Regions from separate parts of the Agromyces sp. LHK192 genome, predicted to be linked through region 1. Evidence: predicted binding sites of a transcription regulator. Region 1 holds the regulator's gene; the other holds the start of a gene.
What was found. The regulator LexA, encoded in region 1, represses DNA repair genes until DNA is damaged. The targets are predictions, from matches to a motif close to TCGAACANNTGTTCGA.
Positions count from the first base shown of each region.

Region 1 (5,547 bases):
CTTCGTCGAGGGGATGCCGACCACGAGCGGGTCGTACGCCTTCGCCTGGCGGAACGCGCGCGCGAACGCCTTGAACTCCGCCTCGGCGATGTGGTGCGGGTCGCGGCCGCCGAGCACGTTGACGTGCACCGTGAGGGCGGCGTTGAACGTGATCGCCTCGAATACGTGTCGCACCATCGAACCGGTGAAGTGCCCGCCGATGAGGTGGTGCTCGAAGCCGGCGGGCTCGCCGGTGTGCACGAGGTACGGGCGGCCCGAGATGTCGACGACGGCCTGGGCGAGCGCTTCGTCGAGCGGGACGAGTGCGTCGCCGTACCGCGAGATGCCTGTCTTGTCGCCGAGCGCCTGGCGGATCGCCGTGCCGAGGGCGATGCCGACGTCCTCCACCGTGTGGTGGACGTCGATGTGGATGTCACCGCTGGCGCGCACCGTGAGGTCGGTGAGCGAGTGCTTCGCGAACGCGGTGAGCATGTGGTCGTAGAACGGCACGCCGGTCTCGAGGTCGCTGCTGCCGGTGCCGTCGAGGTCGATCGACAGGTCGATGCTCGACTCGCTCGTCTCCCGCTGCACGCGAGCGGTGCGGTGGGGCTTCGGAGTGGTCATGCCGTCATCCTATTCGGCGCGAAGAGGGCGATCGCCTCGAGGAAGGCCGTGGTCTCCGCCTCGGTGCCGGCCGTGACGCGGAGGCATCCGTCGATGCCGATCTCGCGGATGAGGATGCCGCGCGCGAGCAGTCCCTCGAACACCGCGCGCGGGTCGTCGACGCCGCCGAAGAGCACGAAGTTCGCGCCGCTGCGGTAGGGCCGGAAGCCGAGCGCGCCGAGTTCGACGACGATGCGCTCGCGTTGCCCGCGGATCTCGTCGACCATCGCCAGCATCTGGTCGGCGTGCGCGAGCGCGCCGAGCGCGGCCGCCTGCGTCAGGGCCGACAGATGGTACGGGAGCCGCACGAGCCGGAGCGCGTCGATCGCCGCCGGGTCGCCGGCCAGGTAGCCGACCCGCGCGCCCGCGAAGGCGAACGCCTTGCTCATGGTCCGCGACACGAGCAGTCTCGGCCGGCCCGGCAGCAGGCTGAGCGCGCTCGGCGTGCCGGGATCGGCGAACTCGAAGTACGCCTCGTCGACCACGACGATGCCCCGCGCGGCGTCGACGACGGCCTCGACCGTCGCGAGCGACGCCGGGGTGCCGGTCGGGTTGTTCGGTGCGCAGAGCAGCACGATGTCGGGGTCGTGCTTCCGGATCGCCGCCACGGCGGTCTCGGGCGTCAGCTCGAAGTCGGCGTCTCGCGGCGCGTCGATCCACGCGGTTCCGGTGCCGGCCGACAGCAGCGAGTACATCGAGTACGTCGGCGCGAAGCCGAGGGCGCTTCGACCGGGACCGCCGAAGGCCTGCAGCACGTGCTGGAGCACCTCGTTCGACCCGTTCGCGGCCCAGACCTGTTCGGGCGCGAGGCCGTGTCCGAGGTACCGGGCGAATGCAGCGCGCAGTTCGGTGAACTCGCGGTCGGGGTACCGGTTGAGTCCGAGGATCGCCGACGCGACGCGCGACACGATGTCGTGCGCGACCGCCTCCGGGATGGGATGCGTGTTCTCGTTCACGTTCAACGCCACGGGCACGACCTTCTGCGGTGCCCCGTAGGGCATCTGACCGCGAAGGTCGTCTCGGATGGGGAGATCGTCGAGACTCGTCACCTGCTCAATGGTAGACGCGGCGCGAGAGGTGGGACGCCCTGCGACGTGCGGTCGGGCTGCGCCGGGAGCACTGCCGTCAGCGCCCCGCAGGCAGCGCGAGTTCCTGCCCCGGCTGCACGATCGGCGACTCGAGTCCGTTGATGCGGAGGATGTCGGCGATGACCTCGCGCGGGTCGTCGTCGGGGGCGATCATGACCGCGAGTTCCCAGAGGGTGTCGCCGGCACCGACCGTGACGGTCTGCAGCGCTCCGCCCCCGGATGCTCCCCCGGCGGCGGCGGGCCCCGACCCGAGCACCGACACGAGCGTCCAGATCACGAGCGGCAGCGCCCCGAGCGTCGTGAACACGAGTCGCCCACGACGGGTGAGTCGCAGGCGCGTCCGCGGTGCCGTTCCGGTGGGTGCGAGCCCGTCGAATGCGGTCGGTGCGCTGGCGATGCTCATGATTCCTCCCGTGCCCTCCGTGTGTGGATCCCGGCTGGATCCGTATCCGGCGCTCGGCCGGGAGCGCCGGATACGAATCTCTGTTCCGAATATATCTTCGAATGTTCGAACTGGCAAGCGTCGACCTCCGTCCGGACTCGGCTGCCGATCGGGCGACACGCTCGAACAGATGTTTGTCGCTCGCCCGTTCGGCGGATACAGTTTCGAATGTCCGACTCCAGTCGAACACCGACCACCGACATCGACCGCCGAGCAGCGTGATCCGGCCGATGGACGCCGATGAGGTCGTCGCCGGCACCGACCGCCGACGGCCGTGACGAGGGGCTCAACGTGACCACCGACATCGACCGCACTCCCGATGCGGGCACCCGCCGGCGCAAGTCGCTGTCGCCGAAGCAGGTGGCGATCCTCGAGGTGATCCAGCGCTCGGTCGCCGGGCGCGGCTACCCGCCGAGCATGCGGGAGATCGGCGACGCGGTCGGGCTCTCGTCGCTGTCGAGCGTCACCCACCAGCTCAACCAGCTCGAGCTCGCCGGTTACCTCCGCCGTGACCCGAACCGGCCTCGCGCGCTCGAGGTGCTCATCGAGCTGCCGGGCGGTGAGGCGCGCGTGCCGACGATCGGGACCGCCGCGCCCGTCGGCGACGCCGCGATGGTCCCGCTCGTCGGCCGCATCGCCGCCGGCGTGCCGATCACGGCCGAGCAGCAGGTCGAGGAGGTCTTCCCCCTCCCCCGTCAACTCGTCGGCAAGGGCGAACTGTTCATCCTGAAGGTGGTCGGCGACTCGATGATCGACGCGGCCATCTGCGACGGCGACTGGGTCGTCGTCCGTTCGCAGAAGACGGCCGAGAACGGCGAGATCGTCGCGGCGATGCTCGACGGTGAGGCGACCGTCAAGGTCTTCCGCCAGCGCGACGGCCACACCTGGCTGCTGCCGCGGAACAGCGCGTTCGAGCCGATCCTCGGCGACGCCGCCGAGGTGCTCGGCAAGGTCGTCGCCGTGCTGCGCACGGTCTGAGCTCCGGCCCGTCCGGCGCCGGCGTCGACGAACGGCCCCTCCGCCGGATCAGCTGCCGCCGACCGGCGCTCCGATCCGCGGTCCGACGTGACCGGCCTGCGCCGGAAGGCCCCGCAGCCAGCCCAGCACGGCGTCCATGAACCCGGCGTGGTCGTCGCGGAACACCGTGTGCCCGGTGCCGCGCACGGTCTGCACGGTCATGCCCTGGCGACGCATCCGGTTCGCGACCTGCTCGGTGATGAGCAGGCTCTTCTCGGCGAGCAGCACGAGGCTCGGCGCGACCAGCCGCACCGGAGGAACGAGCGGGCGCGTGTCCGCGAAGCCGAGGACCGTGCGCTTGTCCCAGTCGCGCAGGGTCGCGAGCTCGATCTCGACGTCCTCGGCGTGCCACTTGGGGTTCATCTTCACGAGTGCCGTCCGACGCGGGCGCGGTGCGATCGCGAAGAAGAGCTTGAACGCGAGTCCGCGCAGGCCGCCCGGAAACGCGAACGCCGGGTCGATGTAGATCGCCGCGCGCGGGGCGAGCCGGTCGGCCACGAGGCTCGCGACCAGTCCGCCGAGCGAGTGGCCCATCACGACGTCGGGGGCGCCGCCGAGGAGCGGCTCCAATGTCTCGACCACGTCGTCGGCCCAGGCCGACGGCGAGTACCGCCGGGCTCGGGGGCTGCGGCCGTGTCCGGCCAGGTCGACGGCGAACACCCGGAATCCGTGCGACTCGAGCTCGGCCGTCACGCGATGCCAGGCACGCGAGTCCGACATGATGCCGTGGATGAGGACGGCCGTACGGGGACCGCGCCCGGATTCGGTCACCGCGAGCTGCATGCCGAGCACGCTACCTCGCCGACCTGAGCGGAAGCCGCCAAGCGGCGGTGCGCACGATGTGCATCGTGCGCACCGCCGCTCGCCGGCGGAATGCGTCGGCGACGGCTTGCGTCGGCGACGGCTTGCGTCAGCCGCCGACCGAGGCGCCCTCGCGGACCGCACGCGTCGCGGCGATGATGTGCTCGAGCGACGCGACGGTCTCCTCGTATCCGCGCGTCTTGAGGCCGCAGTCGGGGTTCACCCACAGACGGGATGCCGGGATCTCGGCGACGGCACGCTCGAGCAGGCCCTGCACCTCGTCGATGCTGGGCACTCGCGGGGAGTGGATGTCGTAGACGCCCGGGCCGATGCCGTGGTCGAAGCCGCTCGCCGAGATGTCGTCGACGACCTCCATGCGGCTGCGGGCCGCCTCGATCGAGGTGACATCCGCGTCGAGCTCGCGGATCGCGTCGATCACGACCCCGAACTCCGAGTAGCACAGGTGCGTGTGCACCTGCGTCGCGGCGGCGGCGCCCGCCGTCGCGAGCCGGAAGGAGCCGACCGACCAGTCGAGGTACGCGGGCTGGTCGGCGCGCTTCAGCGGCAGCAGTTCGCGCAGCGCCGGCTCATCGACCTGGATCACCCGGATGCCGGATGCCTCGAGGTCTGCGATCTCGTCGCGAAGGGCGAGGGCGACCTGGCGTGCCGTGTCGCCGAGCGGCTGGTCGTCGCGGACGAACGACCACGCCAGGATCGTGACCGGTCCCGTGAGCATGCCCTTGACGGGCTTCGCGGTGAGCGACTGCGCGTAGGTCGACCAGGCGACCGTCATCGGCTCCGGACGCGACACGTCGCCCCAGAGGATCGAGGGGCGCGTGCAGCGCGAACCGTAGGACTGCACCCAGCCGTGCTCGGTGACGGCGAAGCCCTCGAGCAGCTCGGCGAAGTACTGCACCATGTCGTTGCGCTCGGGCTCGCCGTGCACGAGGACGTCGAGGCCGAGCTCCTCCTGCAGTCGGATGACCCGCTCGATCTCCTCGCGCATCGCCTGCACGTACTCCTCGTGCGTCAGTTCGCCCTTCACCAGGCGTGCACGGGCGCGGCGGATGTCGCCGGTCTGCGGGAACGAGCCGATCGTGGTGGTCGGCAGCTCGGGCAGCTCGAGCGAAGCCTGAGCGGCGACGCGCGTGTCGAAGTCGTCTCGGCTGAAGTCGCCGTCGCGCAGCGCGGCCAACCGCTCGCGCACGTTCGGCACGCGGACCCCGGGGGCGCCGGCGCGGTCGGCGAGGGACGCGGTTGCGGCATCCAGCGCCTCGCCGATCGCCTCACGGCCCGAGACCAGGCCCGTCGCCAGCGTGGCGACCTGGCCGACCTTCTGGTCGGCGAACGCGAGCCAGCCGACCAGGCGCGGGTCGAGCTTCGACTCGTCCGCGACGTCGTGCGGCACGTGGAAGAGCGACGTCGACGTCGATACCGACACCTCACCGGACAGGTTCGCGAGGGCCTCGACCCGGTCGAATGCCGCCGCGAGGTCGCCGCGCCAGATGTTGTGGCCGTCGATCACGCCGGCGACCAGGGCCTTGCCCGCCAGCGACT
Region 1 is NZ_CP034753.1:1,728,245-1,733,791, reverse strand. It holds gene hisB (imidazoleglycerol-phosphate dehydratase HisB) at 1-603, opposite strand, end outside; gene ELQ40_RS07715 (histidinol-phosphate transaminase) at 600-1,691, opposite strand; gene ELQ40_RS07710 (LysM peptidoglycan-binding domain-containing protein) at 1,768-2,133, opposite strand; gene lexA (transcriptional repressor LexA) at 2,413-3,150, shown strand; gene ELQ40_RS07700 (alpha/beta fold hydrolase) at 3,199-3,972, opposite strand; gene metE (5-methyltetrahydropteroyltriglutamate--homocysteine S-methyltransferase) at 4,100-5,547, opposite strand, start outside.

Region 2 (5,547 bases), 460 kb from region 1:
GCGTCGACCCCGAGGGCACCGAGTTCGACCCGGCGCTCTACGGCATGCTCACCGAGTACGACGAGCAGGGCAACTACAAGTTCCCCGAGGGCTTCGACTCGGAGACCAACGAGTGGCGCGAGGGCTTCGAGGCCCAGCGCGAGGAGTGGGAGCAGCAGTACGCCGCAGCCCAGGCTCGCTGGGAGGCGCACAAGAAGCAGGTTGCTGCTTCGCTCACCGCGCAGGCGAACGACGACTCGTTCTCCGGCGCCGGCGCCTCGTACTCGAGCGACTCGGCCGGCGCGGGCACCCTCGCCGACGACGCGTCGCTCGCGGCGCTGCGCGAGAAGCTCTCGAGCAACAACTGATCGTCGTCCTGACGACTGCACCGGAGGCCGGTCCCGATTCGGGGCCGGCCTTCGGCGTCCGCGGCGGGCGCCGGTAGGCTCGTGGTGTGTATCTGATCGGCCTCACCGGCGGCATCGCGTCCGGCAAGTCCACGGTCGCGCGGCGACTCTACGAGCACGGTGCCGTGCACCTCGACGCCGACCAGCTCGCGCGCCGTGTGGTCGAACCCGGAACGCCCGCGCTGGCGGCGATCGTCGAGGCGTTCGGGACCGACGTGCTCCGCCCCGACGGTGCGCTCGACCGCGACCGGCTCGGGCGGCTGGTCTTCGCCGACGACGCTGCGCGGGCGCGCCTCAACGGCATCGTGCACCCCGCGGTCCGCGAGCTCTCCGCGCGGCTCATCAGGGAGGCTGGCGAACGTGACCCCGACGCGATCGTCGTGTACGACGTGCCGCTGCTCGTGGAGGCGTCCGTCGACCACCCGTTCGACCTCATCGTCGTGACCAGCGCCGGTCGGAAGGAACAGGTCAAGCGACTGGTCGACGAACGCGGGCTCGAGCCCGAGCACGCCGAGGCGCGGATCGACGCGCAGGTCGACGACGAGGAGCGCCGGCGCATCGCCGACGTCGTCATCGACACGTCGGGCACGCTCGGCCATACCGTGAGCCAGGCCGACGCGCTCTGGGCCCGGATCGTCGAAGAACGTCGCTCGAAGGGCTGAGCGCGCCGCTCCGTTCGCGGCGGTGATCGCCGCGGGCGAACCCCGGGTTCGGTGTCGGTGGCCGAATCTAGACTGGAGGGCATGCAGGCCACGCGATCCGTCCGTCCGTTCGAGGTCGTGAGCGAGTATCGCCCGAGCGGCGATCAGCCGCAGGCCATCGCGGAGCTCGCCGGGCGGATCAACGCCGGCGAGACCGATGTCGTGCTGCTCGGCGCGACGGGAACCGGCAAGTCGGCGACGACGGCGTGGCTCATCGAGCAGGTCCAGCGGCCGACGCTCGTGCTCGCGCACAACAAGACACTGGCAGCGCAGCTCGCGACCGAGTTCCGAGAGCTGATGCCGAACAACGCCGTCGAGTACTTCGTCTCCTATTACGACTACTACCAGCCCGAGGCGTACGTGCCGCAGACCGACACCTTCATCGAGAAGGACTCGTCGGTCAACGCCGAGGTCGAGCGGCTCCGCCATTCGACGACGAACTCCCTGTTGAGTCGGCGAGACGTCGTGGTCGTGTCGACCGTCTCCTGCATCTACGGACTCGGCACGCCGGAGGAGTACCTCGCGGCGATGATGCCGCTGCAGGTGGGGCAGCGGGTCGATCGCGACTGGCTCATCCGCAAGTTCGTGTCGATGCAGTACCAGCGCAACGACGTGGCCTTCAGCCGGGGCACGTTCCGGGTGCGCGGCGACACCATCGAGATCATCCCGGTGTACGAGGAGCACGCCATCCGCATCGAGATGTTCGGCGACGAGATCGAGGCGTTGTTCAGCCTGCATCCGCTGACGGGCGAGGTCGTGGAGAAGCTCGACGCGGTGCCGATCTTCCCGGGCTCGCACTACGTCGCGAGCACCGACGTGATGCAGCGCGCGATCGGCACGATCCGCGACGAGCTCGACGAGCGGCTCGCCGAGCTCGAACGCGAGGGCAAGCTGCTCGAGGCGCAGCGGCTGCGCATGCGCACCACGTTCGACCTCGAGATGATGGAGCAGATCGGATTCTGCTCGGGCATCGAGAACTACTCGCGGCACATCGACGGCCGCGCGCCGGGCGAGGCGCCGCATTGCCTGCTCGACTACTTCGCCGACGACTTCCTCGTCGTCATCGACGAGTCGCACGTCACGGTGCCGCAGATCGGCGCGATGTACGAGGGCGACTCGTCGCGCAAGCGCACGCTCGTGGAGCACGGGTTCCGGCTGCCGAGCGCGCTGGACAACCGGCCGCTGAAGTGGGACGAGTTCAAGGCGCGCGTCGGTCAGTCCGTGTACCTCTCGGCCACGCCCGGCCGCTACGAGATGGGGATCGCCGACGGGGTCGTGCAGCAGATCATCCGGCCGACCGGGCTGGTCGATCCGGAGATCGTGGTGAAACCCAGCAAGGGGCAGATCGACGACCTGCTCGAGGAGATCCGGATCCGCGCGGAGCGCGACGAGCGGGTGCTCGTCACCACCCTCACCAAGCGCATGGCGGAGGAGCTGACCGACTTCCTCACCGAGGCCGGCGTCCGGGTCAGGTACCTGCACTCGGACGTCGACACCCTGCGCCGCGTCGAGCTGCTGAGCGAGCTCCGCGCGGGCGTGTACGACGTGCTCGTGGGCATCAACCTGCTCCGTGAGGGTCTCGACCTTCCCGAGGTGTCGTTGGTCGCGATCCTCGATGCCGACAAGGAGGGCTTCCTCCGATCCTCGACCTCGCTCATCCAGACGATCGGCCGCGCCGCCCGAAACGTGTCCGGCCAGGTGCACATGTACGCGGACGTCGTCACCGATTCGATGGCGAGCGCGATCGACGAGACCACGCGCCGGCGCGAGTTGCAGCTCGAGTTCAACCGGGTGAACGGCATCGACCCGCAGCCCCTCCGCAAGCGCATCGCGGACATCACCGAGGTGCTGGCGCGCGAAGAGGCCGACACGGCCGAACTGCTGGCGGGCCGTGACGCCGGCCGCAAGAAGGCTCCGGTCCCGAACCTCCGTCGCGAGGGCATCGCGGCCGAGGGGGCGAACGATCTGGAGGACCTCATCCGCGACCTCAACGAGCAGATGCTCGAGGCCGCCGGCGAGCTGAAGTTCGAGCTCGCCGCGCGCCTGCGCGACGAGGTGCAGGAGCTCAAGCGCGAGCTCCGTCAGATGGAGAAGGCCGGTCACCTGGGCTGATCGCGGTTCGGCGGGGCGAGTACGGAGCAGCGATTCGAACGTATGTTCGCTGAGAGCATTCCTCACGGCGCCGTGCGTGTCGGTGGCCCTCCGTAGACTCGAAAGGTGCCAGTCTCGCGTCTCGATGCCCATTCCCGCCTGAGCGTGCGCGGTGCCCGCGTGCACAACCTGCGGAACGTCGACGTCGAGGTTCCGCGTGACGCGATGGTGGTCTTCACCGGCCTGTCCGGTTCGGGCAAGTCGTCGCTCGCGTTCGACACGATCTTCGCGGAGGGCCAGCGGCGCTACGTCGAGTCGCTGTCCGCCTACGCCCGCCAGTTCCTCGGCCAGGTCGACCGTCCTGACGTCGACTTCATCGAGGGCCTGAGTCCCGCAGTCTCGATCGACCAGAAGTCGACGAACCGCAATCCCCGGTCCACCGTCGGCACGATCACCGAGATCTACGACTACATGCGTCTGCTGTGGGCGCGCATCGGGGTGCCGCACTGCCCGGTGTGCGGCGAGCGCATCCAGAAGCAGACCGTCCAGCAGATCGCCGACCGGCTGATGGAGCTGCCCGAGGGCACGCGATTCCAGGTGCTCAGTCCCGTCGTGTCGAAGAAGAAGGGCGAGTTCGTCGACCTCTTCCGAGACCTGGCCGCGCAGGGGTACTCGCGCGCGGTGGTCGACGGCGACCTGGTCCGGCTCGATGAACCGCCGACGCTCAAGAAGCAGGTGAAGCACGACATCTCCGTCGTGATCGACCGGCTCGTGGCATCCGCCGACATCCTGGGCCGCCTCACCGACTCGCTCGAGACCGCGCTGCGGCTGACCGATGGTCTGGTGCAGATCAACTACGTCGACCTCGCCGGCGACGACGCCTGGCAGACCTTCTCCGAGAAGCTGTCGTGCCCGAACCAGCATCCGATCCAGCTCACCGAGATCGAGCCGCGTACGTTCTCATTCAACGCGCCGTTCGGTGCCTGCCCCGAGTGCTCGGGCCTCGGCACGCGGATGTCGGTGGACGAGGAGCTCCTCCTCGGCGACCCGACGTTGTCGATCAACGAGGGCGTCATCCTGCCCTGGACCTCGCAGGGCAAGAGCCTCTACAACTACTACGAGAAGCTGCTCGCGGGTCTCGCGCGCGACCTCGACTTCTCGTTGGACACCCCATGGGAGGAGCTCGACGGCACGGCGAAGGGCGCGGTGCTGCGGGGCGACAACTTCGAGGTCAAGGTCAAGTGGCGCAACCGCTGGGGCCGCGACATGAGCTACACCTCGGGATTCGAGGGCGTGGTGCCCTACATCGAGCGCCAGTACGCGCAGGCCGAGACCGACGTGCAGCGCGCGCGCTGGGCCGAATACCTGCGCGAGGTGCCGTGCCCGGTGTGCGACGGTCGGCGCCTCAAGCCCGAGGTGCTCTCGGTGCTCATCCACGATCACAGCATCGCCGACGTCTCGCGGCTGAGCCTCACCGATGCGCGGGCGTTCATGGACCGGCTCGAGCTCACCGAGCGTGAGCAGGCGATCGCCGCACAGGTGCTGCGTGAGATCAAGCTCCGGCTCGACTTCCTCATCCGGGTCGGGCTGGCGTACCTCGACCTCGCCCGTGCCGCGGCGACGCTGTCCGGCGGCGAGGCCCAGCGCATCCGTCTCGCGACGCAGATCGGGTCGGGCCTCACGGGTGTGCTGTACGTGCTCGACGAGCCGAGCATCGGCCTCCACCAGCGTGACAACCGGCGACTGATCGACACCCTGGTCGCGCTGCGCGACCTGGGGAACACGCTCATCGTCGTCGAGCACGACGAGGACACGATCCGCATGGCCGACTGGATCGTCGACATCGGCCCGGGCGCCGGCGTCAACGGCGGCACGGTCGTGCATTCGGGGTCGTACGCAGACCTGCTGGAGAATCGGGCCTCGCTCACCGGCGACTACCTCTCCGGGCGCAAAGAGCTCGCGGTTCCCGAGCACCGGAGGCCGATCGATTCCGAGCGCGTGATCACGGTCGAGGGCGCCGCCGCGAACAACCTGCGCAACGTCGACGTCGACTTCCCGCTCGGCGTGTTCACCGCAGTGACGGGGGTGTCCGGGTCCGGCAAGTCGTCGCTCGTGAACGACATCCTGTACCGGGTCCTCGCCAATCGGCTCAACGGCGCCCGCAAGGTCCCGGGCAAGCACCGGCGGGTGACCGGGCTCGACCAGCTCGACAAGGTCGTCCATGTCGACCAGGCCCCGATCGGCCGGACGCCGCGGTCGAACCCCGCGACGTATACGGGCGTGTTCGACCGGATCCGCACGCTCTTCGCCGAGACGACCGAGGCGAAGGCGCGCGGCTACCTTCCCGGTCGGTTCAGCTTCAACGTGAA
Region 2 is NZ_CP034753.1:2,186,215-2,191,761, reverse strand. It holds gene rpsA (30S ribosomal protein S1) at 1-347, shown strand, start outside; gene coaE (dephospho-CoA kinase) at 434-1,048, shown strand; gene uvrB (excinuclease ABC subunit UvrB) at 1,130-3,199, shown strand; gene uvrA (excinuclease ABC subunit UvrA) at 3,305-5,547, shown strand, end outside.
Region 2: the regulator LexA is predicted to act here: its motif matches at 3,234-3,249, upstream of uvrA (excinuclease ABC subunit UvrA).